Regions from separate parts of the Kribbella sp. NPDC026596 genome, predicted to be linked through region 2. Evidence: riboswitches for the same ligand, from Rfam matches in the RefSeq annotation. Region 2 holds a riboswitch; each other region holds the start of a gene.
The links. Region 2 has a riboswitch for thiamine pyrophosphate ahead of thiC (phosphomethylpyrimidine synthase ThiC). Riboswitches for the same ligand answer to the same signal wherever they lie in the genome.
Positions count from the first base shown of each region.

Region 1: another riboswitch for thiamine pyrophosphate. It lies ahead of AB0E63_RS21450 (cytosine permease); the one in region 2 lies ahead of thiC (phosphomethylpyrimidine synthase ThiC).
Region 3: another riboswitch for thiamine pyrophosphate. It lies ahead of thiS (sulfur carrier protein ThiS); the one in region 2 lies ahead of thiC (phosphomethylpyrimidine synthase ThiC).

Region 1 covers NZ_JBEZYF010000024.1:103,043-113,293, forward strand. The annotation lists gene AB0E63_RS21415 (hypothetical protein) at 1-59, shown strand, start outside; partial or broken gene AB0E63_RS21420 (1-aminocyclopropane-1-carboxylate deaminase/D-cysteine desulfhydrase) at 1-491, opposite strand, end outside; gene AB0E63_RS21425 (macro domain-containing protein) at 567-1,613, opposite strand; gene AB0E63_RS21430 (DUF4433 domain-containing protein) at 1,663-2,301, opposite strand; gene AB0E63_RS21435 (DUF3152 domain-containing protein) at 2,571-3,326, shown strand; gene AB0E63_RS21440 (hypothetical protein) at 3,372-4,235, shown strand; gene AB0E63_RS21445 (alpha/beta hydrolase) at 4,232-4,894, shown strand; TPP riboswitch at 4,915-5,030, shown strand; gene AB0E63_RS21450 (cytosine permease) at 5,024-6,352, shown strand; gene AB0E63_RS21455 (class I SAM-dependent methyltransferase) at 6,380-7,060, shown strand; gene AB0E63_RS21460 (methylated-DNA--[protein]-cysteine S-methyltransferase) at 7,218-7,784, opposite strand; gene AB0E63_RS21465 (sigma-70 family RNA polymerase sigma factor) at 7,781-8,272, opposite strand; gene AB0E63_RS21470 (flavin reductase family protein) at 8,588-9,157, shown strand; gene AB0E63_RS21475 (ABC transporter substrate-binding protein) at 9,150-10,205, shown strand; gene AB0E63_RS21480 (ABC transporter permease) at 10,202-10,251, shown strand, end outside.
Region 2 covers NZ_JBEZYF010000018.1:1,511-11,761, forward strand. The annotation lists gene AB0E63_RS17030 (transposase) at 1-328, opposite strand, end outside; gene thiC (phosphomethylpyrimidine synthase ThiC) at 603-2,135, opposite strand; TPP riboswitch at 2,141-2,260, opposite strand; gene AB0E63_RS17040 (lysophospholipid acyltransferase family protein) at 2,300-3,058, shown strand; gene AB0E63_RS17045 (hypothetical protein) at 3,265-3,726, shown strand; gene AB0E63_RS17050 (hypothetical protein) at 3,730-3,963, opposite strand; gene AB0E63_RS17055 (inorganic phosphate transporter) at 3,977-5,116, opposite strand; gene AB0E63_RS17060 (inorganic phosphate transporter) at 5,207-6,205, opposite strand; gene AB0E63_RS17065 (DUF47 family protein) at 6,208-6,840, opposite strand; gene AB0E63_RS17070 (DUF202 domain-containing protein) at 6,980-7,288, opposite strand; gene AB0E63_RS17075 (DUF202 domain-containing protein) at 7,285-7,620, opposite strand; gene AB0E63_RS17080 (glycoside hydrolase family 3 N-terminal domain-containing protein) at 7,617-8,855, opposite strand; gene AB0E63_RS17085 (MarR family transcriptional regulator) at 8,857-9,270, opposite strand; gene AB0E63_RS17090 (DMT family transporter) at 9,158-10,222, opposite strand.
Region 3 covers NZ_JBEZYF010000018.1:113,472-123,722, forward strand. The annotation lists gene AB0E63_RS17635 (glycosyl hydrolase) at 1-906, shown strand, start outside; gene AB0E63_RS17640 (LacI family DNA-binding transcriptional regulator) at 903-1,910, opposite strand; gene AB0E63_RS17645 (hypothetical protein) at 1,934-2,836, opposite strand; TPP riboswitch at 2,923-3,033, shown strand; gene thiS (sulfur carrier protein ThiS) at 3,024-3,230, shown strand; gene AB0E63_RS17655 (thiazole synthase) at 3,232-4,005, shown strand; gene AB0E63_RS17660 (DUF6807 family protein) at 3,980-5,860, opposite strand; gene AB0E63_RS17665 (hypothetical protein) at 5,918-6,988, shown strand; gene AB0E63_RS17670 (HAMP domain-containing sensor histidine kinase) at 6,966-8,237, opposite strand; gene AB0E63_RS17675 (response regulator transcription factor) at 8,241-8,900, opposite strand; gene AB0E63_RS17680 (ABC transporter ATP-binding protein) at 8,996-9,724, shown strand; gene AB0E63_RS17685 (ABC transporter permease subunit) at 9,717-10,251, shown strand, end outside.

The DNA of each region.
Region 1 (10,251 bases), on a different contig from region 2:
GCCGCCAGCTCCGCGCATCCCAGCACGGCCTCGCGGTTGCTTCCGCCCTCGGGCAGTAGGTAGAAGTCGCCGAACTCTCGGTGTAGCGCAGTGATCACCGCATCGGAAGTCTTGGCGCGGTAGGTGGTCCGGTCGAGATAGGTGAGCCGCATTCCGCGCGCAGCGGCGTACGCGAGCGAGGGGTTCAGCGGCAGGTGCTCCTCGCCGCGGATCACGCCGATGGTGTTGAAGCCGCCGTAGTAGCCGACCGCGGCGGTCGCTCGGATGTGGTTGGAGTACGCACCACCGAAGGTCAGCAGCGTGTCGAACCCGAGGTCGCGCGCCGCGGACACGTTGTACTTCAGCTTGCGCCACTTGTTCCCGGGGATCTCCGGATGAATGAGGTCGTCACGCTTCAGCAGGACACGCACTCCCGCCGCGGTCAGACGCTCGTCGCAAAGCTCCGACACCGGCAACGGCAACCGAAGACCGACCGGCCCTAGAGCACCCATCAACCCACCATCGCACGACGACCTGCTGAGCCGAACTGAGGGAACACCCGCAACACATCACACGAACTGACATGGTCAGGATGCCGCTACCAGGCCGCGGTCGCGGAGAGTGTGCCATGCGCGCTCGACGTGCTGGCGGGTAAACAAGGTGGACTTCCGTTTGCTCCATTGCCGGACCGCGGTGTGCGCCGCAGTGAGGTCGTTGCGCGCGGCATCGTCATGGGCCATGACCCAGTGCACCGAAGCTAGAAGTTCTAGGCCGTAGGCGCTCTCGAATCCAGCGATCTCTTCCATCACTGCCGATATCCGGGCAGCGGTCTCTGGGTGATCGGCCACGTAGTCTTCCACTTGCTGGACCGCCTCTGGCAACACGTCGATGCCGACCGCATCGGCTACCCGCGCCGAGCCGTCGCCGAAGCCGGTGATGTAGTGACCCTCCATCGCCGACAGTGCCCTACGAAGCGCATCGGCGTACGGGCCGTAGATGTGTGGCGTGAACTCCATGTTGAGATCCTGGCCACTCAGTTGGAGGAAGTAGGCGAGTTTCTGCACCTCTACGAGAGTCGGTGGAGCAAAGGTGAACTGCACGTAGGCGTGCATCAAGGCGAGCATCGCGGATCGGGTGGGATTCAGCGGTGGAGGCTTCTCTCGATTCACCATCGACTTCGCATCAGGAGCTCCGTCGGGTGCAAACACTCGGATGTCCACGTGATCCGCCACCGATGCGAGGCCCCGATGGATCAAGGGCTCCACATCGACCCAGGCCAGTCCGCCGTTTCCGCAACCAAGTGGGGGAAGCGCGATCGAGGTCAGACCGAGATCGCCGATCACCCGGACGAGGTCGTCCAGTCCGGACTGGACGTCTGCAAGCCGTGAGCGCGAACGCCAATGCTTCTTCGTCGGAAAGTTGACGATGAAGCGAGGTGGGGTCAATGAGCCGGTGTTCCAGACATGCATGTGTCCTAGGCGGACCTCGCCGCGGGCACATGCTGCTTCGTATTCCCGGAACATCTCAGGCCACGCACGCTTGAACTGCAGTGCGATGCCCTTGCCCATGATCCCCGCTGTGTTGACAGTGTTGACCAGGGCATCGGCATCTTGGCGAAGTAGATCGCCGGTCATATTCCTGATCATCGTGTCCGCACCTCCTGTGCGTCAGCATCCCACACCACTAGAAGTACCAGGCAGGTCTGACAATTGCGCGTAGCGAGGATCCGTGAGCGGAGAGTGTGTCGTCAACTTCGGCCTTCAGTGCATCTGTCTTCACTCCGATGGCGATGAAGTCGTCGAAGGGAACATGTTCGTGGACCAGGAACTCCGCCATCCGTCGCTCGATACGGTCGGGGTGCTCGGGAACCGGGTAGCAGGACTCGAGTTCCATGACATCCCAGTCGATCATCTCTGTCAGCCGACGGTCGCTGGTCGAGAACTCCGCGTGACTGAGCACGGCGTTCCGGTCGCTCGCTACCCATTTCAGCCCTGACTCGATGAGCCGCTGGGTGTGCGTCGCGAGGTAGATCAGCCGGTCGCAGCCGTCCTGGTAGGACGGAACCTTTCCGCTGTGGATGTTGTGCATCATCGGGCTACGTGTCGCGTAGTAGAAGGGCGCGTAGTCGGCGACCATTCCGCCGGGAGGCTCGGTCACCGGGGTCTCTGCTCTTCTGCGTTTGATCGATTGCTGGCCTATCTCGATCTGCATCAGGCCGGCTTCCTGCGATCGTGTGTCCGAGAGCAGACCACTGGTCACGATCGTCGGGAGATGCTCGATCCGGGTGAAGTGGAAGATCTTCGTGGGAACTGGCCGGGGCACGTCAGGCCCTGCCCATCGGCAGGTGATGGACCACGATCCCAGCGCCTGTACGACTCGACTTCATCCTGGCAGACTCTACCGGTCGGCCCGACCTTCGGTCCGTTGGTCGGGTTGGGGCTGAAACTGCCCTTTCGTCCAGTAGGTGTGGCTCTGTAGGGTGAATCGTCATGACCACCCGGCGGAGCGGCCAGCAGGCGGACGTGCCTGGGCGGAAGCGGCGGGGTGGTCGGCACAGTCGGCGGAAGTCTTATAAGGCGCAGTGGTTCTCGGTGACTGCGTTGGCTGTGCTGGGCACCGTGGTGGTGATGCATCCGGATGTGACCCATCGGCGGAGTCTGGCGGCTGACGTGGTGGCTGATACGCCGGTGAGTGCTCCGGTGACCGAGATTCCGGTGAGTACACCGACTCCGGTTGTCACGCCGACGCAGCGGTTCACGACTCCGTTGCGACCGGCACCGAGTTTGACGCGGCAGCCGAAGGGCTCGAAGCCGAACGTCACCGTGTCCACCGGCAAGCTCGCCGTGGTGCCCGGGTTCAACAAGGCCAGCGGCGTACGGGACAAGCTGACGTACCGGGTCGAGATCGAGCAAGGGCTCTCGGTCAACGGTGCCGCGGTTGCGGCGATCATCCACAAGACGCTGACCGACCCGCGGGGTTGGCAGGCGGTGCACCCGGTCAACTTCGAGCGGACCGACAAGGTGGACGCGGACCTGCGGATCATCCTGGCCACGCCGACTCTGACCGACAAGCTCTGCCTGCCGCTCGACACCGGCGGTGAGGTGTCCTGCCGGGTCGAGGACCGCGTCGTGCTGAACGCCAAGCGGTGGATGTACGCGATCCCGGCGTACAACGGCGACGTCTCGCTGTACCGGAGCTACCTGGTCAACCACGAGGTCGGGCACGCACTCGGCCATGGTCACTCGACCTGCACCAAGGCGAAGACCCCCGCGCCGGTGATGATGCAGCAGACCAAAGGCCTGGCCGGCTGCCTCCCGAACGCCTGGCCGACGATCAAAGCGACCTGATCCAACCCCGCGTTCGTGAGAAGCTGAGTCCGAGGGGAGGTAGCGATGTCGTCACAGGATTTCCCGACGTACGGCCGGGGCGATGAGCCCGAGCGGAGCGGCGAGGAGCACCACTACGCCCCGCCCACGCCGTACGGCGGCGGCACCTACGGCTCGGGCCCGCACGCCGACCCGCAGCCGGGCCCCTACGCCCAGCCCCAGCCCTACGGCTCCCAGCCGGACAACGGCACCCCACCGCCCCAACAAGGCCTGCCCCAAGGACAGCCGCAGTACGCCGCTCAGCCCCAAGGACCCATGTACGCCCAGCCGCCCACCTACCGCCCCGGGACCCCTTACGGCCCGCCGGCGCATCCACAGCAGCACGAGCTCCCGACGTACGGCCGGGATCAACCCGTCGCACCCCGTGACCCGCGCGCTGCCCGGGTGGTCGGGCTCGCCACGATCGTCGCGGCGATCTACGGCCTGCTCGTGGTCTCCGTCCAGCGGGTCGCCCTCCGGGAGATCTCCCAGGCCCCGGGCTCACCGCTCAACCACCCCCTCCGAACCGACGTGATCGACACGATCGGCCAGCTGGTGCTGATCGTGGTCGGCGCGGCCGCGCTCGTGATGTGGATCCGGGACGTGCTCGCCCGTCGCAAGGCCGGGCGCCAGCCCGACCCGGTCGAGCTGGGTGGTCTGCTGCTGGTCGCGGTCTCCGCGATCCCGATTCTGGTCTGGCTGATCATGGTCCTGTCCACCGGACTGGGCGCCATCGACGACTCGGTCGACCGGCTGCCCACGGCGTACGGCTGGGGCGGCATCGGTCTGCTGGTCCTCGCCGCCGGCCTGGCCCTCGGGTACCGCGAGCTGAAGCCCGAGGTGCGCAACCCGGTCGTCCAGGGTCCGCCACCCAAAGCGCCCTGGGAGTGAACGCACCCGTCGTCCTGGTCCCGGGCCTCGGCCTCGGGCCGGAGTCGTACGCCAAGACGGTCGAGCACCTGATCACGCCGCACCACGTGGTCACACTGCCCGGGTACGGCGAACCGGCCGGCGCGCGGGAGGACCTGCATCCGCGTGCCCTCGGCGTGGCACTCGCGGACAAGATCCGGGAGCGGTCGGTCCTGGTCGGGCACTCGGCCAGCTGTCAGATCGTGGTCGAGACCGCGGTCATCAACCCCGAGCTGGTCCACGCGCTCGTACTCGCGGCTCCCACCGGAGACATCCGCATGTCGAGCTGGCTGGACCGGGCGGTCCGCCTGCTCGGATCCGCCGTACCGGAGTCACCCCGGCTCATCCGGGTCGTCACCCCGCAGTACGCGCGGACGACGCTCTCCACGATCGCCCGGGCCGGAGAGGCCGCCAGGCACCACGACCTGGCCGCCGTCATCACCCGGGTGAAGGCACCCGTGGTCATCGTGCGCTGCAAACACGATCTGCTCTCGCCGGCCGACTGGGTGCAGAAGCTCGCGGAGCTGAGCCATGGTGAGGCCCGAACCCTGGATACCGGCTCACACATGCCGGTGCTGACCAACGGCCCGGAGATGGCCGCTCTCATAGAGCGAGCTGCCGCGGTGCCGCCGACGACCTGAGGCGCTATCGTTGAGGCGCTAACAACCTCTGCGGGAGCTCGCACCGATTGCGCGGGCTGAGAGGGCGACAGCTGGGTCGCCGACCGCCTGAACCTGACCGGGTAATGCCGGCGTAGGGAGCGGGTCATCATGACCAGTACTGTTGTTCGTCCTGCCAGCCAGACCGAGGCACCGCTGGTCCTGACCACGGATGCCCCGCGGACCCTCGGATTCCTGGACCAGTTCACCCTGTGGGGGAACTTCGGCATCTCTCTGTTCGGACCGGTCACGGGTGCGCTGGTTGCGGCGTACACCGGCTCGCTGTGGCAAGGGCTGCTCGCGGTTGTCGTCGGCTGCGGAATCGGCGCGCTGGTGCTCGGCGGCGCCGCTGTGTTCGGTTCGCAGACCGGTGCGCCGGCGATGGCGTGCTTGCGCGGACTGTTCGGCCGGCGGGGTTCGATGGCGCCGACCGTGCTGAACATCGCGCAGAACGTCGGTTGGGCCACGATGGAGATCATCGTCATCTCGCAGGCCGCGGTCGCGGTGACGAGTGAGCGGTGGCGCTGGCTGTTCGTCGTACTGGCCGGGGTGATCGCGACGGCGATGGCGGTCCGGCCGCTCGGCAGTGTGAAACTGCTGCGGAAGTTCATGGTCTGGCTGGTGCTGATCGCGTCGGTGTACCTGTTCGTGCAGGTGCTCAGCAAGCCGGTGCAGGCTATGCCGCAGGACAGCGTGTTCGGCTTCTGGCCGGCCGTCGACCTGGCTGCCGCGGGCGTGGTGTCGTTCGCGCCGCTGGCCGCCGACTACACGCGGCACTCGCGCACCAACAAGGCCGCCTTCGCCGGATCGTCACTCGGCTACGGGATCGCGGCGATCCTGTACTACGCACTCGGCGTGTTCGCGGTCGCGACGCTGCAGACCAACAGCGAGGACGTGATCACCGCGCTCGTCACGCTGCCGGCCGGTGCGATCGCGCTGTTCGTGCTGCTGGTCGACGAGGTCGACGAGGCGTACGCGAACGTGTACTCGACCACGATGGCCGCGCACAACCTGATCGGCCACGTCGACCGCCGGTGGATCTCGGTCGCGATCGGCGTGCTCGCCACCGGTCTCGCCCTGATGGTTGACCTGGGCAACTACACGCAGTTCCTCTACCTGATCGGCTCGGTCTTCATCCCGCTGTTCGCGGTCGCGATCGCCGACTTCTTCGTGGTCAGCAAGATGAACTGGGACGTCTCCGGTACGGCGCGCTTCCGCTGGCAGCCCACGGTCGCCTGGGTGATCGGCTTCGTCGCCTACCAGCTCGTCAACCCGGGCACGGTCTCCGGCTGGTCGCCGTTCTGGCTGGACCTGCAGCAGCGGCTCTTCAACAACCAACCGGTGCCTGGCTGGCTCGGCGCGACGTACACCTCGATCATCGTCTCGATGCTGGCCGCGATCGTACTCGGCCGGATCGGGCGCCGACCGCTGGACAAATGACCCGGAGTAACCGGGATACTTGCGGTCATGCTGAATTCCGCACTGCGCAGCCGGGCCGAGTACGCGGAACTCGGCCCGGACGGGTTGGCCGCGCGTACGACGCCCGAGCGGGACGCGGCGGTCGTCAAGGCCGTCGAGGAGTTGCTGGCCGGGCGTGAGTCGGTGCTCGACCTGTGCTGCGGCTACGGCCGGATCGCGCTGCCGCTGCGGAAGGCCGGCAAGGTCGTCCGCGCCCTGGACATCTCGCCGAACCTGGTCGAGGCCGGTCAGGCGATGGCGGCCAAGGAGGAGTTGTCGATCGACTGGGCGATCGGCTCGATGACCGACCTGCCGTACAAGTGGGACTCCTTCGACGCGGTCATCTGCCTGTGGACCGCGTTCCACGAACTGTTCGCCGAGGACGAGCAGATCTCCACGATCTGCGAGATCTCCCGGGTGCTGAAGCCGGGTGGCGTGGCGATCATCGAGGGCCCGGCCTGGGGTCCGGCAACGGCGGCCGAGATCGCCAACGGGATGCGGCAGGGCCCGGAGCACCGGATCGTCACCACCGAGCACTTCGGCACCAGCAGCGTGCACTTCATCCACGACGAGATCAGCTACGGCCGGCTCTGCGCGGCCGCGGGGATCGAGGACTACAAGGTCTACAAGCGGGAGTGGGGCGGGCGTCGCCGGCTCATCCTGGAGATCCACCAGCCGGCCACTGACTGACGTGTCAGTTTCTCGACCTGAATTCTTTTCCGGAACCATTTCACTTCCCCGTATCCCTTGCAGGCAAGGGAAAACAAGAAGCAGATCCCCACTCCACATTGGGGATCTGCTCCTTTGTTCTGCGAGTGTAAATCAATTCCCCAGGTGCCGGGAAAACTCAGCTTTTTGCTTCAAGATTCAGCAGGAATCGCTTCGCCTCCAGGCCGCCGGCGTACCCGGTGAGCGCGCCGGTCGAGCCGATCACCCGGTGGCACGGCAGGACGACGCAGACCGGGTTCGCGCCGAGCGCCGTACCGACGGCCCGGGCGGCCTTCGGCTTGTGGATCTCCCCGGCGAGCGCGCCGTACGTCGTGGTCCGGCCGTAGCTGGTGTGCAGCGGCAGATCGTTGAGCACGAGTCGCTGGAACGGCGTCGCCAGGGCGAGATCCACCTCCAGGTCGAACGCGTGCCGTCGACCGGCGAGGTACTCGTCCAGTTGCCGTCGTACGTCGTCCAGCGCGCCGGGTTGCCGCAGTACGCGCGGTGACACGGCCCGGGCGAGCCGGTTGGTGATGGACTCCTCGTCGCCGAAGGAGCTGGCGACGACCCGGCCGTTCGCGACCGCGAGCAGCATGGTGCCGATCGGGGTGTCGTGCAGGGTGTAGGCGACGTCGGCATCCGGCAGGATCGGTGGTTTCAGGTCTGTGGTGGTGAACCGGGTGAGCCGGCTCTCGAGGTCATTCATGCGTCTACTCCGAGTTTGGTGCGCAAGGTCGCGAGGGCGTCGCTGACGAGCCGGCGCGACGCGGCAGGCGTGGTATCCAATGCGGCGGCCACGCCGTGGTGGTCCAGGTCGCCGATGTATTTCAGCGTGATCGCGAAGCGCTGGCGTTCGGGCAGTGCGTTGACCGCCTGCCAGAGGTCGGGGTCCGGCCAGTCGGCGACGTCCGGGCCGTCGACCGCGATCGGCGGGGCTTCGTCGAGCGGGCGTTGTGGTTTGCGGGCGCGGTGCAGGTCGGTCGCGCACCGGGACGTGATGGTCAGCAGCCAGCTGCGCAGGTTCTTCGCCGAAGTCAGGCCGGGGTAGGCCGCGAACGCCTTCTCCCAGGCGCGCTGGGCCACGTCATCCCCGTCCACCGGCCCGGCCAGGGCGCGCGCCAGCCGCGCCACGTCCCGCCAGTGCGCGTCGACGAGCGCCTGGAACGGTGGCAGTTCGACCTTCTCCCGAGCCATCACGACAGTAGAACGCATCAGGTTCGGCCGATGTGAGGGTGCCCGGTCCGGATTCCGAGATTGTCTAGTTACTCAGTGGACATTGATGAGAAGATTGCTGACATGACGACGACCTTGCTCACCCGCCGTCGCGTCATCGATCTGCTGCGGACGGCGAGCGCCACCTGTCGGTGACACCTGCGCCGTATCGCGTTGCCCCGGCGGAATTCCGCCGTACGAGGCCTGTCTGACCACCGCCTCCCACACCCCGCCCGGCTGTGGTGCTTCCTGCTGCCCTGCGCCGGTCGTCCCTGCCCCCGTACCCGAGGGAGAGACATGTCAGTCCATGCGATCAACCCGTCCGATCGTCCGCCGTTGTCCGTCGTCCCGGACCGCCACGAGGAGCGGACCGTCGACGCCGACGTGTTCCGGTCCGTGTTCCGTCGCCACGCCGCCGGTGTCGTGGTGATCACCGCGGACGCCGGGCACGGTCCGGTCGGGTTCACCGCGACCTCACTGGTCTCGGTCAGCCTGCTGCCACCGCTGGTCTCGTTCGCGATCGCCACCAGTGCGTCCAGCTGGCCGACCGTCAGCATCGCGAACAGCCTGGTGATCAACTTCCTGTCCGCCGACCAGCAGGCCATCGCCGGGCGCTTCGCCACCAGTGGCATCGACCGGTTCGCCCAGCCGACCCGCTGGTCCCGCCTGAACACCGGTGAGCCGGCCCTCGACGAGGCGCCGAGCTACCTGCGCGCGCAGGTCGAGCACCGCTTCGCCGTGGGCGACCACTACCTGGTCGTCGCCCGCCTCGCCACCCATACCGAACGACGTGAGCACGACCCGTTGCTGTACCACGACGGCCGCTACGTCACCGCCACCTCTGACCCGAAAGCACACCATGTCTAGGACCAAGTACGCCGTTATCGCCGCAGCCCTCGCGACAGTCGCCCTGGTGGCGGGCTGCGGAGGTGCCGCGGACGCCGGCAGCGGCTCCGCCAAGCTCTCGCTCGACGCCGCCCTGCCGGCCACCGTCCCGGACGGCACCAAGATCGTCGTCGGCGACCCGGCCACCGAGGTGGCGCTGAAGCTGTCCGGCCAGATCGACAAGGTGTCGAAGTTCGTCCAGTTCGCCAACCTGAGCGGCGGTCCGCAGACCACCGAGGCGTTCCGGGCCCACGCACTCGACCTCGGCTCGGTCGCGGAGATCCCGCCGATCCACGCGACCTGGACCGGTCTGCACGTGAAGATCGTCGCGTCGAAGTTCCGCAAGGACCCGCTCGAGCACCCGATCTACAAGCTCGGTATCGCGCCCGGCGTGAGCGTGAAGACGCTGGGTGACCTGCGCGGCAAGAAGATCGCCTACAGCCCCGGTCAGGCGCAGGGCGCCCTCGTCCTCAAGGTGCTGCAGAAGGCCGGCCTGACCAAGGAGGACGTGAAGCTGGTCGAGCTGCCGAGCACCGGCGACGTGTACTCCAACGCGCTGGCCGCCAAGCAGGTCGACGTCGCTCCGATCGGCGGCGTACAGATCAAGCGCTACCTGGCCAAGTACGGCAAGGACGGGGCCGGCACGATCGACCACGGTCTGCGCGACGACGCCGGACACCTCTACGTGGTCACCGAGTCCCTGGAGGACCCGGGCAAGGCCGCCGCGATCCGCGCGTACGTCGCCGCGTGGGGTGTCGCGCAGAACTGGATCGACAAGCACCCCAAGGAGTGGATCCAGGGGTACTACGTGAAGGACCAGGGACTCACCGAGGCCGACGGTCAATGGCTGGTCGACAACGCCGGTCACCCGGACATCAGCGCGGACTGGAGTGACGCGATCCAGCGGCAGCAGCAGACCATCGAACTGCTCGCCAAGGAGACCGGCAACAAGGTGATCCAGGCCAAGGACCTGTACGACCTGCGCTTCCAGACGGTCGCGGCCGACGCGATCAAGGGAGCCACCAAATGAGTGCCACGACGCTGCCCGGCCTGCGGACCCGGGAGGCCACCGGGAC
Region 2 (10,251 bases):
GCTCCGCGGCTCGCGAGTCGGAGCCGACCACGTTGACGTGATGAGGGCTCGACTTGGCCCGGGTCACCGCCTCCCGCGCGAACACGAACGCGTCACCGCTGCCCGCCCTGGTGCTCCTCGGCAGTGGCTGGACGACCTCGCCGACGCCGAGTCCGACGTACCAGATGTCGGGGCGGAGCAGCTCGACGATCACGTCGACGGTGGCCCGGGCGTCCGAGAGCACACCCTGCACCTCGTCGCCGGCGGTCCGCTCGAACTTGCGGAGCAACCCTGTCCGTCGCGGCCGGCGGTTCAGGGAGTTCAGCAGCTCGGGTACGAGATCGCTCATGCTTCGGCTACCGCGCTGATCTACCGTGAGAACGAAGACCATCGCCCTGCACCTCCTTCCGAACGTCTTAAGGCTACAGTCTTATTCACGTAGAGTGAAGGAAAAAACCTGAATCGGTTCACCCGGTCACTCCCAGTGACCGTTCTGGAGGATTCCGATTCCCCCATTCTCTGCTGGATTCGGTCGGTTCGGCATCCCGACTCACCCCACCGGCCTCACGCGGAGTCAGCACACTTCCGGCCCGGAGTACGGCGTACTCCGGGCCGGACAGCGTTCAGTCGACCAGCGGCAGCATGCGCTGGTGATCCTCGGCGTACGCGCGAATGTCCGCGGTGATCCGCATCGAGCAGAACTTCGGACCGCACATCGAGCAGAAGTGAGCCGTCTTGGCCGGCTCGGCGGGCAGGGTCTCGTCATGGAACGAGCGCGCCGTGTCCGGGTCCAGTGACAGGTTGAACTGGTCCTCCCAGCGGAACTCGAACCTTGCCTTGGACAACGTGTCGTCCCAGTCCTGCGCGCCCGGATGTCCCTTGGCCAGATCGGCCGCGTGGGCGGCGATCTTGTACGTGATCACGCCGGTCTTCACGTCGTCACGATCCGGCAGGCCGAGGTGTTCCTTGGGCGTGACGTAACACAGCATCGCCGTACCCAGCCAGCCGATCTGGGCCGCACCGATCGCCGATGTAATGTGGTCGTAGGCCGGCGCCACATCAGTTGCCAACGGCCCCAAGGTGTAGAACGGCGCCTCGCCGCAGAGCTCCTCCTCGAGCCGCACGTTCTCGGCGATCTTGTGCATCGGCACGTGTCCCGGGCCTTCGATCATCACCTGCACATCGTGTTCCCACGCAACGCGAGTGAGCTCCCCCAACGTCCGCAGTTCCGCGAACTGCGCCGCGTCGTTGGCATCCGCGATACATCCCGGGCGCAACCCGTCGCCCAGTGAGAACGTCACGTCGTACTCCCGCAGGATCTCGCACAGCTCGGCGAAATGGGTGTACAGGAAGGACTCCTGGTGATGTGCCAGGCACCACGCGGCCATGATCGAACCGCCCCGCGACACGATCCCGGTGATCCGCTGCGCGGTCAGCGCCACGTATCGCAGCAGTACGCCGGCATGCACGGTCATGTAGTCGACACCCTGCTCGCACTGCTCGATCACCGTGTCGCGATACACCTCCCACGACAGCGCGGCCGGATCGCCCTTCACCTTTTCCAGAGCCTGGTACAACGGCACCGTCCCGATCGGCACCGGCGAGTTCCGCAGGATCCATTCCCGGGTCTCGTGGATGTTCTTGCCGGTGGACAGGTCCATCACCGTGTCCGCACCCCACCGGGTCGCCCAGACGAGCTTCTCGACCTCCTCCTCGACCGAGCTGGTGACAGCCGAGTTGCCGATGTTCGCGTTCACCTTCACCAGGAACTTCTTGCCGATGATCATCGGCTCGCTCTCCGGGTGCCGCCGGTTCGCCGGGATCACGGCCCGGCCCCGGGCCACCTCGGACCGGACGAACTCCGGGTCGACGCCCTCCCGGGTGGCGACGTACCTCATCTCCTCGGTGATCGTCCCGGCGCGCGCGTGCGCCAGTTGGGTCAGCGGTGCGCGCCCGGCGATCCAGTCCCGCCGCACTGCGGGGAGACCGGCTTGTACGTCGATCTGCGCGGACACGTCGGTGTACGGACCCGAGGTGTCGTAGAGGTCGAAGTGCTCGCCGTTGGTGAGCCGGACACGGCGGGCCGGAACACCCAGCTCGCCGCGGTAGATCTTCTCGGACCCCGAGATCGGGCCCGTGGTGACAGTCGGTCGAATCGTGCTGACATTCACCTTGCTGCTCCCTACGCCGGAATTACCCGGACAGGTTCGGCGGTCGGCGGCGCCGGTTGATCCAGCCGCCCTCTCAGCCCGCTACGGTGCGAGCTCCCGCGATCTCCAGTTGTGACCGCCACCCTAGACGAAGGCTGTAGCGTCGGGGCATGCGAGATGTCGTGTACCCGCCGGTGATCGGCTTCGCGAAGGCGGCGTTCAAGGTGCTGGACGTGAAGTTCCAGCTGACCGGGACGGAGAACGTGCCGCGGACCGGCGGCGCGGTGATCGCGCTCAACCACATCAGTTACGTCGACTTCGTGCTCGGTGGGTACGGCGCGGTGCCGAGCAAGCGGCTGGTGCGGTTCATGGCCAAGGAGGTGCTGTTCCGCAACCGGTACTCAGGCCCCCTGATGCGCGGCATGCACCACATCCCGGTGGATCGCGCGGCTGGTATGGCGTCGTACCGCGAAGCGCTGCGGTATCTCGGCCAGGGCGAGGTCGTCGGCGTGTTCCCGGAGGCCACCATCAGCCGGTCGTTCGAGCTCAAGGAGTTCAAGTCCGGCACGGTCCGGATGGCCGCCGCGGCCGGCGTACCGATCATTCCGATGATCCTCTGGGGTACGCAGCGGATGCTGACCAAGGACCATCCGCGCGACTTCTCCCGGCACCGCACGATCGCGATCACCGTCGGCGCGCCGATGACCGTCACCCGGGCCGACGACTCGGCCGAGGCGACCGCGCGGCTGCACGCGACGATGGCCGGGATGCTCGATCAGACCATCCGCGCCTACCCCGAGCAACCAGCCGGTGCCTGGTGGTTGCCGGCGTCGTACGGCGGTTCCGCGCCGACTCCGGCCGAAGCCGAGCGCCTGGATCAGGAAGAGCTCGCCCGCCGGGCCGCACGGCGGACCAAGGAGGACCGGTAGCGCGGACAGGACCTTGACCCTCGGGCCGAATCGAGGGTACGAAGACTTGTCGTTGTTGATGGAACAGGAACCTGGGGGGTCCCTGTGTGGCGGGCCGGGCAGCGGTACGCGCGGCCGCGGTACTCAGGCGGGCGGGGAAGGTTTTGTTCGATTCACCGGAAGAGCTTCATCTGTTCGAACCGGGCATGATGACTCCGGCGCCCCACGTGGCGGATCAGATCCCGGACGCGGGCACGTTCTTCGTCGAGTGGGCGACCCGCGGCCTGCCCGCGGGCCGGGCGCTCGAGGTCGAGTCCGCGGTGAACGGGCGCCGCTGCCAGAACGGCTGGTTCCCGCTCGAGAGCCTGGACAGCATCGGCAGCAAGGGCTTCTGGCGCGGTCCGCTGACCTACCTGGCCCGGATGACGTCCGACGACACGGCCATCCTGCAGCGCTGGGCCACCGATGGCCTCAGGGGCGAGAGCCGGACCCGGATCGAGGCGACCGTCGACCACCTGCTCCACCAGCAGGGCCACGCGGCTGCCGCTACCTGGGCGGTGGCGGTGCGGCCGCGGACCTATCTCGACGCGAGCATCCTGGGCGACAAGCTCGCGGCCGCGTGGGAGTACAACCTCGGCTCCATCCGCTCCAAGGACGTGGCCAAGTCAGTACGACGCTGGAACCGCTAGCTGTCAGTGGAACTGCGGGATGATCAAGTAGAGCCCGTAGAGCACCGCTGCCAGGCACGCGGCGAAGCAGAGCCCGGCCACTGTGGTGTCGACGATCGACGGCGGCTTCTTTTCCTCGAGCGCCACCGCCCGCCGCGACATCGCGGTCACACCGAGCGCGAACATGACCGCCAGCCCGACACCGAAGAGCAGGCTGACCAGTGCCACCTGACCGAGTGCACTCCAGTTGATGTGCATCGCCGTACTCCTCTCAGACGGTCGTGGCCGGGGCCGGGGCCGGGGTCGTGCTGCCCGGGTACTCGTTGACGTTCTCCGCCGTCACCGGCCTGCGCCGCGACGCCACGTAGATGCCGCCGCCGGCCAGGATCGCGAGGATCGCGACGATGACGACGCCGGCGTTGCCGGTGTCGGCCACCCGGCCGGCCAGGGCGCCGACGATCGCGGCGGACGGCAGCGTGAACAGCCAGGCCATCGCCATCCGTCCGGCGATCGTCCAGCGCACCTGCGCGAGCCGCTTGCCGAGGCCGGCGCCGAGGATGCTGCCGGAGCAGACCTGGGTGGTGGACAGCGGGAAGCCCAGGTGGGACGAGGCCAGCAGGACCGTGGCCGAGCTGGTCTCGGCGGTGAAGCCCTGCGGCGACTCGATCTCGGTCAGGCCCTTGCCCATCGTCCGGATGATCCGCCAGCCACCGAAGTAGGTGCCGAGGGCGATCGCGAGGCCGGCCGCGAAAATCACCCAGGTCGGCGGGGCCGAACCCTGCGCGAGGCTGCCCGACGTGATCAGGACCAGCGTGATGACGCCCATCGTCTTCTGTGCGTCACCGGTGCCGTGAGCGAGCGAGACGAGCGAGGCGGACGCGATCTGGCCGGTCCGGAACCCGTCGCTGACCGACTTCTTCCGGGCCCGCTGGGTGATCTTGTAAGCCAGGAAGGTGCCCAGCAGCGCGACGACGCCGGCCACGATCGGCGCGGCGACCGCGGGGATGATGATCTTCTGCACCAGCGTGCCGAAGTTCACCGCGCTGCTGCCGGCCGCGATCCAGGTGGCGCCGATCAGGCCGCCGAACAGGGCGTGCGACGAGGAGCTCGGCAGGCCGAAGTACCAGGTCACCAGGTTCCAGAGGATCGCGCCGACCAAGCCGCCGAAGATGATCGGCACCGTCACCAACGAGTCATCGACGAGGCCGCTGGAGATCGTCTTGGCCACTGCGGTGGACAGGAACGCGCCGACCAGGTTCAGCACCGCGGACAGGGCGACGGCGACCTTGGGTCTGAGGGCGCCGGTAGCGATCGACGTCGCCATCGCGTTGGCGGTGTCGTGGAAACCGTTGGTGAAGTCGAACACCAACGCGGTGATGATCACCACGACGACGAGGAACGAGAGGTCCATCGCGATCACTCCCCCTAGGCGGAAATAAGACACACCATCGATCGACGGTAGGCCTAGTGGGTGAATTCGAAATGAACTCTCGGCTGCAACTTACTCCAGAATCAGGTGCGCAAGCCCATAACAGAGTGCGGCGACCAACCCGGCGGCGGGGATGGTCAGCACCCACGCGGTGACGATGCCTCTGGCAACGCCCCAGCGAACCGCCGACAGCCGCTTGGTCGCACCGGCGCCCATCACCGCCGACGTGATCGTGTGGGTGGTGGAGACCGGCGCATGCAGGCCGATCGCCATCACGTACAGGACGGACGCGGCGACCGCCTCGGAGGCGAACCCGCGCGCCGGGTCCAGGTGGATGATGCGGCGCCCGAGCGTACGCATGATCCGCCAGCCACCGGAGTAGGTGCCGAGCGAGATCGCGGTCGCGGCGGAGATCTTCACCCACAGCGGGATGCCGTCGCCCTCGTTCACGTGACCGGTGGCGAGCAGGGCGAGAAAGATCACGCCCATCGTCTTCTGCGCGTCCTGCAGGCCGTGCCCGAGCGCCACCGCGGCAGCCGACAGCGATTGGGCCATCCGGAAGCCTCGCGTCGTCTTGCCCGGGTTCCTCCGCCGGAAGGTCCAGAGGATGGCGATCATCAGCAAGAAGGCCCCGGCGAAGCCGATCACGGGCGACAGCACCATCGGGATGACGACCTTGTCGAGGATCCCGGACCACTCCACGACGCTCGCCGAGGCGAGTCCGGCGCCCACCAGTCCGCCGATCAGCGCGTGCGTGGAGGAGCTGGGCAGGCCGAGGCGCCAGGTGATCAGGTTCCAGGTGATCGCGCCGATCAGTGCCGCGATCACGATCACCAGGCCGGGTTCGCCGCTCGGAATGCTGATGATGCCCTCGCCGATGGTTTCGGCCACCTCGGTGCCGGCCAGCGCGCCGAGGAAGTTGCAGACCGCGGCCATCGCCAGCGCCACCCGCGGCGTGAGTGCCCGGGTCGAGACCGAGGTCGCGATCGCATTGGCCGCGTCGTGGAAGCCGTTGGTGTAGTCGAAGGACAGCGCGATGACGACGACCGCGATGACGAGCGCGAACTCCACGCTCAGCTCTCCTTGACGGCGATCTGTTCGACCGTGTTGGCGACATGCTCGAAGGCGTCGATCGCGGCCTCCAGCAGGTCGACCACGGTCTTGAGCTTCATCACGGTCAGCGCTTCGTACTCACCGCTGAAGAGCTTGGCGACGATCCGGCGGTGCACCGCGTCACCGGTGTTCTCCAGCCGGTTGATCTCGATCCAGTACTCGGCCAGGTCCTTCATCGTGCGCAGCCGGGGCATCGTCTCGGCGGTCAGCTGCGCCATCCGCTGGAGCACCTCGATCTGCTCGGCGACTTCCTCCGGCAACTTCTCCAGGTTGAAGAGGTGGACGGAGTCGACCGCTTCCTCCATGAAATCCATCACGTCGTCCAGATCGGAGGCCAGCCGGTAGATGTCCTCGCGGTCGAACGGGGTGACGAAGGTGGAGTTGACGCGGCGGATGATCGAGTGGGTGGTCTCGTCGGCCGCGTGTTCGGCGTCCTTCATCTCGGCGGCGATCTGGTGACTCGAGGAGAGTCCGGTTCCGGCCGTACTGCCGAGCAGCTCTGCCAGGATCTTCGATCCGTCCACGAGGTGGTTGGCGGATTCGGTGAAAAGGTCGTAGAACGTCGGGTCGTTCGGACGCAGACGTAACGGCACTTCAAGCTCCGGATGAACGAGGGACAAACCGTGAACATGCTAGGGGGAACCTGCGGTTGACGTTGCATCCGCGTTGTCAACGTAGCGCGTCGGAGTGAACTGGCTCGCGGCGACACGGACAGTGAGTTACCGATCGGTTTCACCGGGCGATCACGGCGTAAAGGTCGAAGAGGCCGACGATCAGCACCAGACCGGCCGCGACCCGGAGCACCCGCTCATGGCCGAGCGCCTGGACTTTCGAGCCGTTCGTACGGCGGTACACCGCGCTCACCGCCGCCCAGCAGGCCAGGGCGAGCGTCAGTACGACGATGCCGAGGCCGGTGCGGACGTCCGACGAACCGTGTCCGGATGCGATCAGGAGGATGCCGTTGGCTATCAGGCCTAGCGCGGTACGGCGCCAGGCGAGCAAGGTCCGCTCGGGCTGCAGCCCGGGATCCGGTGTGCTCATCGCCACAGTGAGAAGAGCAAGCCGATCAGGCCCACGACAGCGATCGTTGCCCCGAGCATCAAGGGCAGGCGGGTCACCGGGAGCGGGCTGCCGCGGCGCATTGCGATCAGGTTCTGCTGCCAGCGGCGGAAGGCGCCGGCGGTAGTGATGATGCCGACGGTGACCAGAACCACACCGATGATCCGGGCCGGCCAGCGGTCCGGACCGAGATCGAGGAACTGCACCGCGGACAGTCCGCCCGCGTAGCAGGCCAGCGAGGTCCGCAGATAGGCCAGATAGGTCCGCTCGTTCGCCAGGGTGAAGCGATAGTCGGGCTCCTGCTCTACCGTCATCCGCAGCTCACCAGGCCGTGGTCCTGCTTCAGAGTCAGCACGCGCCTGACGCTACTCGTCAGCTTCGCGGCGAAGGCCTTGTCCTGCTGGGCTTTGACGACCAGTGCGTTCATCATGGTGGCGGTCAGCGCGGCCTTGGCGTTGATCACGATGTCGCCGCCCGCCGCGACGAACCGGGTCGCCCGCTGTCCCGCCGGCACCGAGGCGACCTCGGCGGCGGCCCCGACGTCGTCGGTGATCACCACGCCGCTCCAGCCCAGATCACCCCGGACCATGCCTTGGATGACGGTCGGCGAGAACACCGCACGGTTGTTGGGGTCGATCTTGGTGTAGGTGACGGTGGAGATCATCACCATGGTGGCGCCGGCCTCGATCCCGTCGGCGAACGGCTGCAGGTCGGCATCCCCGCGAACGGTGACGGTGTCCACCACACCGGAGGAGAAGTCCGTGTTGCCACGCACCCGGCCGAGTCCGGGGAAGTGCTTGACCGAGGTCATCACGCCGGCCTGCTTCATCCCCTCGACGAACGCCTGCACCGACGGGCCGACCGCTTCCGGCGTGTTGCCGTACTCACGGTCCAGACTGCCGATCGGCGCGTTCTGAGACTTCAGAGAGCTCGGTACGACGTCAGCGACGGGCGCCAGGTTCACGTTGACGTTGGCCTGCTTGAGCTGGCCGCCCCACTGCTTCGCGCGGGCGGTCAGCTTGTCGGCGGACCAGGTGCCTTGCACGGTCGCAGCGGGGATGCGGTCGAACCCAGGGCCTTTCAGCCGCTGGATCTGACCGCCTTCCTGGTCCGCGGCGACCAGCGGACGGACGCCCTTCACCGTGGCCGCGGTGCTTGCCGCGGCCATCGCCGTACGCGTGTGGGACAGGCTGCCGCCGGTGCCGAGCAGGAGGACGCCACCGGGCTTCTCCTGCTGCACGATGGGACGCTGGGCCGAGGTCATGCCGTTGGCGCTGATGCCGGTCATGATCAGCTGGGCGGCCTGCTCCCGGAGGGTGAGGGTCTTGAGCTTCTGGTCGACGCAGCTCGCCGACGTGGCTGTCGGCGTCGGCGTCGGCGTGTTGGTCGGGGTGGCGCTCGGCTGCTCGGTCGTGGGTGGCTGGGTCGTCGGCAGTGGAACCGAGGATGACGGCACTGTGCTGGGGCCGGCGGTCGGCGGGGACTGGCTGTCGCTACAGCCGGCGAGGACAAGTGCTGTCAACGCGACCAATGCGACCGGACGACTCATTTCAGCGACGCTCCCAGGCGGCGCGGTCGACCGTGTCACCGGAGTGCCGGGCCAGCGTCGCGCAGACGTCGTACAGGTTCTCGACCTGTTCTTCGGTGAGTGCGTCGAAGATCGACTTCCGTACTTCCTCGACGTGACCGGGCGCCGTCTCCACGAGCTTCTTCCGGCCCAGGTCGGTGAGGATCGCGACCTGACCACGCCGGTCTGACTCGATGCCCTCCCGCCGTACCCAGCCGTTCTGCTCGAGCCGGTTCACCGCGTGCGACAACCGGCTGCGTGAGCCCAGGGTGGCGACTGCGAGCTCACTCATCCGGAGCCGGCCGTCCGATGCTTCGGAGAGCCGGACCAGGATTTCGTAGTACGTGTGCGGGATTCCGGCGTCGCGCTGCAGTTGCTGCTCGATCCTGCTGTTCACTACTCGCTGTGCCGCGATGAACGCGCGCCAGGCCTGTGCTTCTCTCTGGTCCAGCCACCGGGGTTCCGCCATCCCCGCAGCGTACTTGTTCGCGGATCCGGATCAGGAGTACGGCGATGGCACAGACGAGCATGCCGATCACCGCCAGCGCCCCGATGGTCTCGTCGAACATCAGGTAGGCGAAGACCATCGTGGTCGGCGGTACGAGGTACAGCAGTGAGCTGATGCGGGTTGCGCCGGAAAGCTTGAGGTTGACCAAGTACAGACCCCAGCCACCGCCTGTTGCCAGGAGCACCAGCCAGACGACTGCGCCATAGAAGCCTGGCTCCTCCGGAACAGTGAACTGGTCTGTAGACGCGGCCAGTGCGGTGAACAGAACGGCCGAGACGATGCTCTGCACCGCCAATGCGTCAAGGGAGTTGGTGCTGGGCTTTCGGCGCCGGTCCAGGCAAGTGCCGATCACCAGGCCGAGTAGACCGCCGAGAGGTACCAGGAAGAGCAGTGCCGAGCCATGACCAGCGTTGAGGTCGTCGGCGACGACCAGGCCGACTCCGGCGACACCCAGAACCAGTCCGATCCATTGGCGTTGGCTGACGCGTTCTCCGAGCAGCGGTCCGGCCACTGTGGCGATCAGGAGGGGTTGGAGCGAGCCGATGAGTGCCGTGACTCCGGCCGTGATGCCGTGGTCGATGCCGGTGAAGATGAGGCCCAGGTAGACGAACTGGGTGAGGAACGCCATCCACACCTGAGTCACCAGGTCCCTGCGGGAGATCTTCGGCCGTCTGATCAGTAGGACGACAGCCGCGAGTACGCCGGCGACGAGGAAGCGCCAGGCGAGCAGGTCGAACGCCGACGTGTACTGCGTTCCCCACCGGGCGCCGATGAAGCCGCAGCTCCAGAACACGACGAACCCGGCTCCGGCTGCCACGGCCTTTGCCTGCTGAGTGGTCATGGCCACGACAGTAACCACACCGGTCGGTA
Region 3 (10,251 bases), 110 kb from region 2:
AACTACGCCAACGCGCTCGCCAACCAGTACCCGCAGGTCCACAACCTGGCGGTCTGGAACGAGTGGGACGTCAACGCCGCCGGCCCGGCGAACAAGACCCCCGACAGCTACCTGGCGTTGCTCAAGGCAACTTATACGAAACTGAAAGCCACCCACCCGGATCTCACCATCGTCGGCGGCGGTGACACCGACGTGACCCAGCAGGCCTGGTTCCAGACGTTCTGCCAGCTGGGCGGACTGAAGTACCTCGACGTGGTTTCCATCCACCCGTACAACTTCCTGCACGCACCCGAAAGCCTCGGCGCCGCGATCGACCAGGTTCGAGCAACGATCCGGCAGTACAACGGCGGCGTGGACAAACCGATTTGGATCACCGAGAGCGGCTGGTTCACCGGGACGGCCACAGCCTCTGTCGACGAGCCGACACAGGCGATGTACCAAGCCCGTGCCCAACTCGGCATCCAAGGCCACGGCGTCGACCGTTACTACGTCTACGACTTCATGAACGACGGCATCGACCCAGCCGCGCAGGAGAACAACTTCGGCCTCGTGCACAACCCGGCCGACGCCCTCGGTGCCTACACGCCCAAACCGTCGTACGTCGCCTATGCCACAGCCGCCCGGCAACTCCGAGGCGCGACGTTCCTGGGCAAGGAGTTCCCGGGCAACGGGCTGATCGACCAGGTATTCGCCGCGAACGACGGCACACCGTTCCGGGCGATCTGGGCAGCGAGCGGCGCCAACACGACCGTGACAGTGAACGCGACCGGTCCGATCACGGTCACCAGCCAGTACGGGTTGTCCAACACGTTGACCCCGAACGCGAGCGGCCAGGTCACGGTGACGGTCGGCGTCTGGCCGACGTACATCGCCGGCTCGACCGTCACGTCGGTCACCGCACCCTAGGCGGAATCCCGCGGTACGACGGAAGGCGAGAACAGAATGTGTTGCGGCCGGCTGGAGGCGCCGTCCTCCAGTCGGTCGAGCAACACCTGTCCGACCGCGCGACCCTGTTCCCGCGGATCGCCGGAGACCGTCGTCAGCGACGGCGAGATCATCGCGGCGGCCTCGATGTCATCGAAGCCCATCACCGCGATGTCGTCCGGAACCCGCAGGGCGCGCTCCCGGGCAGCATCGAGCGCGCCGATCGCGACCACGTCGTTCGTGCACAACACAGCGCGCGGCGGCTTCGTCAACTGCAGCAATGCATGCAGCCCCTGCAGTCCGCCGGCCCGCGAGAACTCGCCACGGACGACGAGCTCGCGGCTGAACCGGATGCCAGCTTCCGACAACGCGTGCCGATACCCCTTGACCCGATCAGCCGGCGGGCCGTAACCGGACGGCCCGGTGATGAACCCGATCCGGCGGTAGCCGCGACCTATCAGGTAGCGGGTCGCGATCTCCCCCGCGGCCAGGTCGTCCGACGACAGGACATCGATCCCGGGCTCGGCCCTTCGGCCGCCCATCAACGCCACCGGGATCCCCGCCGCGACGGCGGCCTCGACGTCGCTCGCCTTGCTGTAGTAGCCGGCGAAGACGATCGCGTCGACGCTTCTGGTCACCATCTGCGTCACCGCGGCGCGCTCGGCCGCGGACTCCCCCTCGGTGTTGCCGATCAGCACCTGGTACCCGGGCTCGCTGACCACGTCGAGCAGACCGCGCGCGACCGCAGGATAGAACGGGTTGGTGATGTCCGGGACGATCAGCGCGATCGTGTGGGTCCGGCGCATCCGCAGGCTCCGGGCGACCTGGTGCGGCTCCCAGCCGAGCTCGTTCATCACGGCCCGCACCCGCGCCTGCGTCGCCTCCGACACCGGTCGCCGCCCCGAAATCACGTGCGAGACCGTCGTCGGGCTGACCCCCGCCCGAGCGGCGACATCCGAGATGTCGACCCGCTTCCCAGTCCCCACCCCGTCACGATAGCCGCTGGTACTCACGGATTCGGCTTGTTCCCGTTGGCGGCGGCCGTCGGCTTCCCGTCGGCGCTCACCGTCGGGGCAGGCGCGTCCGGAGCCTCATACGCCGTGCCGATGTCGGCCGCGTCCTCCTCCGCCTTCCGGCGTACCCACCACATGCGTGCCAGCTTGGCGGATCCCAGGATCGCGGCGATCACGAGCGCCGTCGCCACGCCGGCGACGTCGAGCAACCCCCACGCCCGCTGGTACCACGCCGGCTGCTTCTCGACGTCGACCTCGATCACCCGCGCGAACGTACGGCTGCTGAGCGGCAGGTCGTTCAGCTCCACCACCAGAGTCAGCCGGAGAGTCTGCACACCATCGGCCTGCGGTGTCACCCGCCAGGCCCACTCGGTCACCCCGTCGATGAGCTGGAGCTTGTCGCTGAGCGGCTGGACGTCGAGCCCCGAACCCCGGAGCTCCGCCCGCATGTAGGTCCCGACAGGAAGGGGCTCGATGGTGACCGGAGCCGTGCCGGGCAGTGTTCGCAACGACGGAGACACGGTCGCGGTGCCGCGCTGGACCCGCACGGTGACCTCGAAGTCGTCCTGCACCCGCGCCTGAGCCGGCGGGTTGTAGGCGACCAGGCCTTCCTCGAGCTCCCGCTTCGCGGCCTGCTCGTACCGCTCGCGCGAGGTAGGTTCACGACTCGTCGGCGGACCGGTCGGCCGTGACGTGGGCGTCCCACTGGGCGGCCCGGTGGGAGCCGACGTCGCCGCCGGCTGGGACGTCGTCGGAGTGCCGACCGGCGGACCGGAGTCGCCCGGGTCGGATCCGTTCAGCGCGACAACAGCCACCGCCAGCACAGCCAGAAGCGCCACTGCGACTGCGATCAGCACGCCAAGCCTCGTACCCCCGTGAGCCCGATCGACCTTCCCCATCACTGCTCACCTTTCCCTGTACTCACGGTAGCCGTTTCCGGCGTCCGTGGAGCGCGTTAGCGTCGCCGGAAGACGTGAGCTAGAGTCGAAACCGCCGCGGGAGCTCGCAGGAGCGGGCTGAGAGGGCGACCGAACCGTCGCCGACCGCTGAACCTGAATCGGGTAATTCCGGCGTAGGGAGGAAGCGATGCAGGAGCCTGTGTGGGTCAACGGTACGGCGACGGACGTCGCACCGGGGAAGTCCGTCGCCGAGCTGGTCGACGAGTACTCCGACCGCACGACCGGGATCGCGGTCGCGCTCAATCAGAACGTGCTGACGAAGGCCGAGTGGGCGCAGACCGCCCTGAAGCCCGGCGATCGGGTCGAGATCGTCAGCGCGGTGCAGGGAGGCTGACATGGATGATCCACTGGAGCTCGGCGGGCGCACGTACAGCTCGCGCCTCATCATGGGAACCGGCGGTTCGGCCAACCTGGAAGTGATGGAGGAGGCGTTGGTTGCCTCTGGCACCCAATTGACCACGGTCGCGATGCGCCGGCTCGGCACCGGCCATGAAGGCTCGGTGCTCGACGTCCTCAAGAAGCACAGCATCGACGTCCTGCCGAACACGGCCGGCTGCCACACTGCCGCCGAAGCCGTGCTGACCGCGAAGCTCGCGCGCGAGGCGCTGGGGACCGACCTGATCAAGGTCGAGGTCGTCGCCGATGACTATCTGCTGCTGCCCGATCCGATCGAGCTGCTCGACGCCGTGGACGCCTTGGTGGCTGACGGGTTCACCGTGCTGCCCTACACCAACGACGATCCGATCCTCGCCCGCCGCCTGGAGCAGGCGGGCTGCGCGGCGGTGATGCCGTTGGCGGCACCAATCGGTTCCGCGCTCGGCATCCGCAATCCGCACAACATCGCGCTGATCGCCGAGGCCGCGAACGTGCCGGTGATCGTCGACGCGGGCATCGGTACGGCGAGCGACGCGGCGCTGGCCATGGAGCTCGGCTGTGCCGCGGTCATGCTCGCGACCCCGGTCACGCGGGCCGAGAAGCCGGCCCTGATGGCCGCCGCCATGCGCGACGCCGTCTCCGCCGGCCGAGCCGCCCGCCTTGCCGGCCGCGTCCCCCGCCGCTGGCAGTCGGCCCACGCGTCCTCGCCTACGACTGGCCTACCGACGTTCTAGACAAGGCAGCGGCCTCGGCCAGATCCAGCGGGCGGTCCAGCAGCAGTGCTGTGAGGGACAGAGTCAGATCCTGGTTCGGCTGAAGGTTCAGCGGGCGGTCCCACGCCAGCGCCGGCCCAGCACCGACGTACCTGCTGGATCGCAGGAACCACGGCCGTACGTCGCCCGGCTGCACAAGGAGCAGGGTCGTCACGGCATCCCCGCGATGCTGGACGAAGGCGAGCCACGGACTCAGCGACCCGTAGGCAACCTCCTCGCCTTCTCCTGCTGAGCTGAGCACGGTCGTGGTGTCCGCGGACGGGAGTCGCCAGAAGATCCCGCCGTACCCGGCGTTCGGGCGGCCCGTGGTGGCCGCGCTGTCGATGCGGATCGGGCCGTAGCGCGCGGTGAGAACACTGTGCCACTCGAGCCGCCAGCCGTCTTCGGCAAGCGCGCCACGGAGCTGCCGGCGTTCGATCAGTTGCGGTCGGCCTTGTTCGTCGTACCAGGTGATGTCGTCGGTCAGGCCGTCGTCGACGGTGGTACCGCGACTGCGTTGCTGGCCGTGGTTCCTGAGCAGGGTCGGGCCTTGGCCCTGGACGAAGGTCCGGCCGCCCCAGTGGGACGTGCCGTTGACCCCGGCCACCGCGAACGAGACGCCGTAGTGATGCCGATGGTCGACCGGGCTGACCTCCGTCAGCGGCTGCCCGCCCAGCGTCCGTACGGGATGCAGGTACGGCCGCGGCGAGTGCACACTCGGCATCCGCCGCCCGAACTCGTACCGCGCGAGCATCCCGGCGTCACTGCCGAGCTCGAACGTGTCCCCCAGTCGCTGCCACCCGACCCGCCCAGCCGACGCTTGCAGCCTGGGTGCCTGCGGCACGGGCCCGGTGCTCGCCCGCACCGCCAGCCGCAACTCGGGTACGTCGTCCGCCTCGACATCCGTGCCCGCGATCGCAGCGTGCAACCGTTGCCACGCCAGCTCCCCCAAATCCTTTTGCGGCACCCGCACAGTCGTCAGCGACGGTACGGCGAACCGCGACAACCCGATGTCGTCCATCCCGGTCACCGACAAATCAGCGGGTACGGCGACGCCGACCTCGTTGAGCCGTGCCAGCAAGCCGAAGGCGACCAGGTCGTTGAACGCGACCACGGCCGTCACCTGTGATTCGAGTACTCGCTCGACTGCGGCGTACCCGTCCTCGATCGACCAACCGCAGTCGAGCCGGACCAGCTCCAGGCCGGGGATCTCCCTCTCGGCTACCTCGAGCGATCGCAACCGGGCCACATTGGACGCGCTCGCCGGCGGCCCGGACAGGAACGCCAGCCGCCGATGACCCAGGCCGACCAGGTGATCCACGACGATCCGTACGGCGCGCCCGTAGTCGACCACCACCGACGGGACCTCCGGCGGACCCTGTCGGTTGACCAGGATCACCGGCTGGACCTGCGGCAGCAGCTCGAGCAGGCTGTCCTCCGGCAGCCGCGGCGACACCATGATCAGTGCGTCGCACCGACGCCGCGCCTCCACCGCGATGGTTGCCTCGGCGCTCGGATCCTCGACGGTCTCCGCGACGAGCACGCGGTAGCCGGCCGTGGCGGAGGCGTTCGTGATCCCGCGCAGGATCTGCTGGAACAGCGGGTTGCCGAGATCCGGGACCATCAGCGCGACCATGTTCGTCCGGCCGAGGGACAGGCTGCGGGCGAGATCGCTGGGGCGGTAATTCAGCAGGTCGGCGGCGGCTCGGACCCGCTCGGCGATCTCGGGCGCGACGGTGGCGGCCCCGTTCATCACCCGTGACACGGTGGCCCGCGATACCTCTGCCGCCCGCGCGACGTCGGCGATCGTGATCGAGTCCTTCGGTGTCCGGCCCATTGCGGTATCTTCTCGCGATGGAAACCGGTTTCTCAACTCTGATCGGAGCGGTGGGCCATGCGACCGAGCGCACTGGGCGGGTACGACGACTGGCCGGAGTTCGTCCGTGACACCCCGGCACTGACGGGGGACGAACTGACCACCCGGGTCGCCGGGCTCCTCGGCGTACCGACGCCGGGCGGGCTGCCGACCGTGCGGACCATCATGGAATGGAACGCCGATGGAGTCCAAGGATCCGAGCTCGAGTGGAGTCATCCTTTCGGTCCACCGACGCGTGCCTGGCTGGTGCGACCGGCCGACGCTCCCCCGGGTCCGGGGCTGCTTGGCCTGCATTGTCACGCCGGCGTGAAGTCGATCGGCGCCGAGCGCCTCGTCGCTACCCCAAGCCCCAGCGCACGAGCTCTCCGGCAACGTACGGCGCACTACGGCGACCGCGCGGTCGCGAACGAACTCGCCCGCGCCGGCTCCACGGTCCTCTGCCACGACACGTTCGCCTGGGGATCCCGTCGCTTCGACTTCGACCCGATGCCGTGGCGGCTGCGCGAGGTGATGAAGGACGTACCGGTCGACGAGAACTGGTACGACGTCGCCGCCGGTCATCACGAACACACGATCGCGAAGGCGGCCGGCCTGCTCGGTACGTCGTTCGCCGGGATGGTCGCGTACGACGATCTCGTCGCGCTGAGCGTGTTGCGTTCGCACGCGGGCGTCGACCGGGTCGGCGTCTTCGGATTCTCCGGAGGCGGTGGCCGGGCTGCAGTGCTGACCGCGCTCGATCCGGCGATCGCGGCGTCCGCGGTGGTCTGCATGATGTACACCTTCGACTCGCTCGTTCCGGCGTACCTCGATGCGCACTCGTGGCTCGCCACCACACCCGGCCTGGCCCGGCACCTCGACCACCCGGCCCTGACCGCCGGCCGCGCCGCCCACCACCAGCTCGTCGTCTACGCCGAGGACGACGAACTCTTCAGCCCACAAGGCATGCGCGACGCCGACCGCCAACTCACTGATTACTTCAACTCCGGCCCGGGCACGTACCAAGGCACCTTTCTCCCCGGCCCTCACCGTTTCGACGGACAGATGCAGGAGATCGTCGAGCACTTCTTCAGCTCGGCGTTGCGTACTTAGCGGCGCTTGGGAAACGGGCTTCAAAGGTGGAGCCGTCGGTGATGCGGATGGTGCCGTGGTGGCGTTCGATGACCTCGGCAACGATCGCTAGGCCGAGGCCGGCGCCGCCGGTGTCGCGGGTGTCGCGGGTGCGGGCGGGGTCGAGCCGGACGAACCGGTCGAACACGCGGGTCTGATCGTCCGGCGGGATTCCGGGACCGTCGTCGGAGACCGTGAGTACGACGGCGCCGCCGGATTCGGTGAGGCCGAAGGTGATCTCGGTCCGGGCATGCCGGGCGGCGTTGTCGGCGAGGTTGTGGATCATCCGGGCCAGTGCGGCCTCGTCACCACGGACCTGACCGGCGGACACCCCGGCTGTGCCGATGGTCAGATTTGTTGCCGAGCGCAACCGACCGGCTTCGGCGAAGAGCAGGTCGTCGAGGTCGACCGGCATACCCGGCGAGTCGGCGTGCTTCTCGTCGGAACGCGCCAGCAACAAGAGATCGTCCACCAGATGCTCCATCCGCAGGCCCTCCGCGCGGACGGTCGTGGCCAGCTCGTCGACGGTCGTACGGTCCGGATGTGCCTGGGCCACCTCGGCGTGCTGACGGATCGCCGCGATCGGCGAGCGGAGCTCGTGCGAGGCGTCGGAGACGAATCGCTGCTGGGATTCCTGCGACCGTTGCAGGCGGTCGAGCATCCGGTTCATCGTGGTGCCGAGCCGGCCGATCTCGTCCTTGCGGGTGGCCGGAACCCGGCGGTGCAGCTCGGACGCGGTGATCTCGTCGGCTTCCCGCCGGATCGCGGTCACCGGCGCCAGCACGCGGCCGGTCACCACCCAGGTCACCCCGCCGACGATCAGCATCATCAGCGGTACGCCGACCACCAGCACCCGCTGCACGAACCGGGTCGAGTCCAGCACGTCCACCAGCGGCCGGCCCACGATCACCTCGCCGCCCGACTCCAGCTTGGCCGCGGCGAAGGCGAAATCCTCGCCGTGACCCGGCGGTTCGACCGCGACACAGTCAGTTGTTGGCGAGGCCAACCGCTGGCCATCACCGGGGCGATCCGTCCACTGGATCAGCTCGGTGCTCGTCGAGGACGGCCGCTCGGTGGTGGCGCTCGACGCCAGCTGGACCGCTCGCTCTCGCGTGTCCTGACACACCTGGTCGGTGAGCACCGCCCCGAGCAGCGCAACCAGCACCAAGGCACCGGCGACCAGCGCAAGACCTACCACCAGTACCGCCGCCAGAGTCACCCGCACACGCACGGCTCACACCTCGGACAATCGGTAGCCGGCACCGCGAACCGTGGTGATGCACCCGGCGCCCAGCTTGATGCGGAGACGACGGATATAGACCTCGACGATGTTCGGGTCACCGTCGAAGTCGTAGTCCCAGACGTGGTCGAGGATGGTCCGCTTCGACACCACCTGGTCACGCCGCCGGATCAGGAACTCCAGCAACGACAGCTCGCGTGCCGTCAGTACCAGCTCGGCCTCACCGAGCCAGGCTTTCCGGGCCGCGGGATCCATCCGCAGCTTGCCGGCCTCAAGGACGGACGGTCGCTCGGCGGCTCCTCGTCGTACCAAGGCTCGCAGTCTTGCGATCAGGACGGCGTACGAGAACGGCTTGGTCAGGTAGTCGTCCGCGCCGGTGTCGAGCGCGCGGACCTGGTCGGTGTCGGCGTTCCTTGCCGTGAGCATCAAAATCGGGGTCCACACCCGTTCGGCCCGCAGCGTCGCGCAGATCTCGAACCCGTCGAGCTCCGGCAGCATCAGGTCCAGCAGGACGACGTCGTACCCGTGCTCGCGGGCGAACCAGAGCCCATCCGTCCCGGTCAGCGCGACATCGACGGCGTACCCCTCGGCCTCCAGGCCGTTCCGCAGGCCCGTGGCCAACCGCGGCTCGTCCTCCACCACCAGTGCCCGCATCACCCACCTCCAGGCGATCCTTTCTCATTGTCGCTGAATCCCCGCTGAATGCACCGTTCAGCAAGGATTCAGCACTCCGGACCTACCGTCGGGCCATGGCGAGCATCGAGGCGATCGGCCTGAGCAAGCGGTACGGCGCTCGCAACGCGCTCGACGGGCTCACATTCGCCGCGGAGCCGGGCGAGGTGATCGGGTTGCTCGGGCCTAACGGCGCCGGGAAGACGACCACCATCCGCCTGCTCACGACCATCCTCGAACCGACCGCCGGAACGTTCACCGTGGCCGGCGTACCCGGCGACCAACCGGACCGGATCAGGCCACGCATCGGTGTACTGCCCGAGAGCGCGGGGTATCCCGGACGGCAGACGGGCGCCGAGTACCTCCGCTACGCGGCGCGGTTGTTCGGCCAGAGCCGCCGGGACGCAGCCGCGGTTGCCGGGCGGTTGCTCACCGAGGTCGGTCTCGGTGATCGGGCGGGTGCACGGATCTCGACGTACAGCCGGGGGATGAAGCAGCGGCTCGGGATTGCCCGGGCGCTTGTCAACAATCCGACAGTCGTCTTTCTGGACGAGCCGACCCTCGGCCTGGATCCGGCCGGCCAGCGGGAGATCTTGGCCACGATCGCCGACATCGCCGGGGAGCGCGGGGCAACGGTCGTGCTGTCGACCCACACCCTGACCGAGGTCGAGCAAGTCTGCGGCACCGTGCTCATCCTCGACCACGGCAAGCTCCGGGCATCCGGCCGGCTCGCCGACGTCATCGCGGGCGCAGGCAGCCTCAGCGCCGCCTTCCTCAACCTCACCGAGGACCACGGCCATGAATAGGTGGACTGTGGTCGCTGAGCAGGAGAGCCGGGACCTTTGGATCGGTGGACGCGGACCGGTGCTGGTGTTCGGGTTCAGCGTTCTACTCAGCGCGATGACGTACCTCGCCGCGACCAACCAAGCGATGAACTTCCTCGAGCAACGCGAGGCGGTCAACCTCACGGTCCAGGTCAGCCTGGCGGTCGGCGTATTGCTCACGGTCGTGGTCAGCGCAGACGCGATCAGCGGCGAACGCGAACGCGGCACCTTCGAGGGACTGCTGCTCACTCCCGTGTCGCGCCGCGCGATCATCGTCGGCAAACTCGCGGCCGCCTCGACCATGTGGCTGGCCTGCCTGATCGTGACGCTCCCCTACCTGTGGGTGCTCGGACGCGGCGTAGCCGGTGCCGGCCAAGCCGCGCTCCTCGCCCTTGTCGTGGGAACCCTGGTCGCGATCGGACTCGGCGGCCTCGGCCTCCTCTTCAGCGCCTGGACGAACTCCAACAAAACCAGCCTGGCCTGCGGGTTGTTACTCCTCCTCGTCCTCT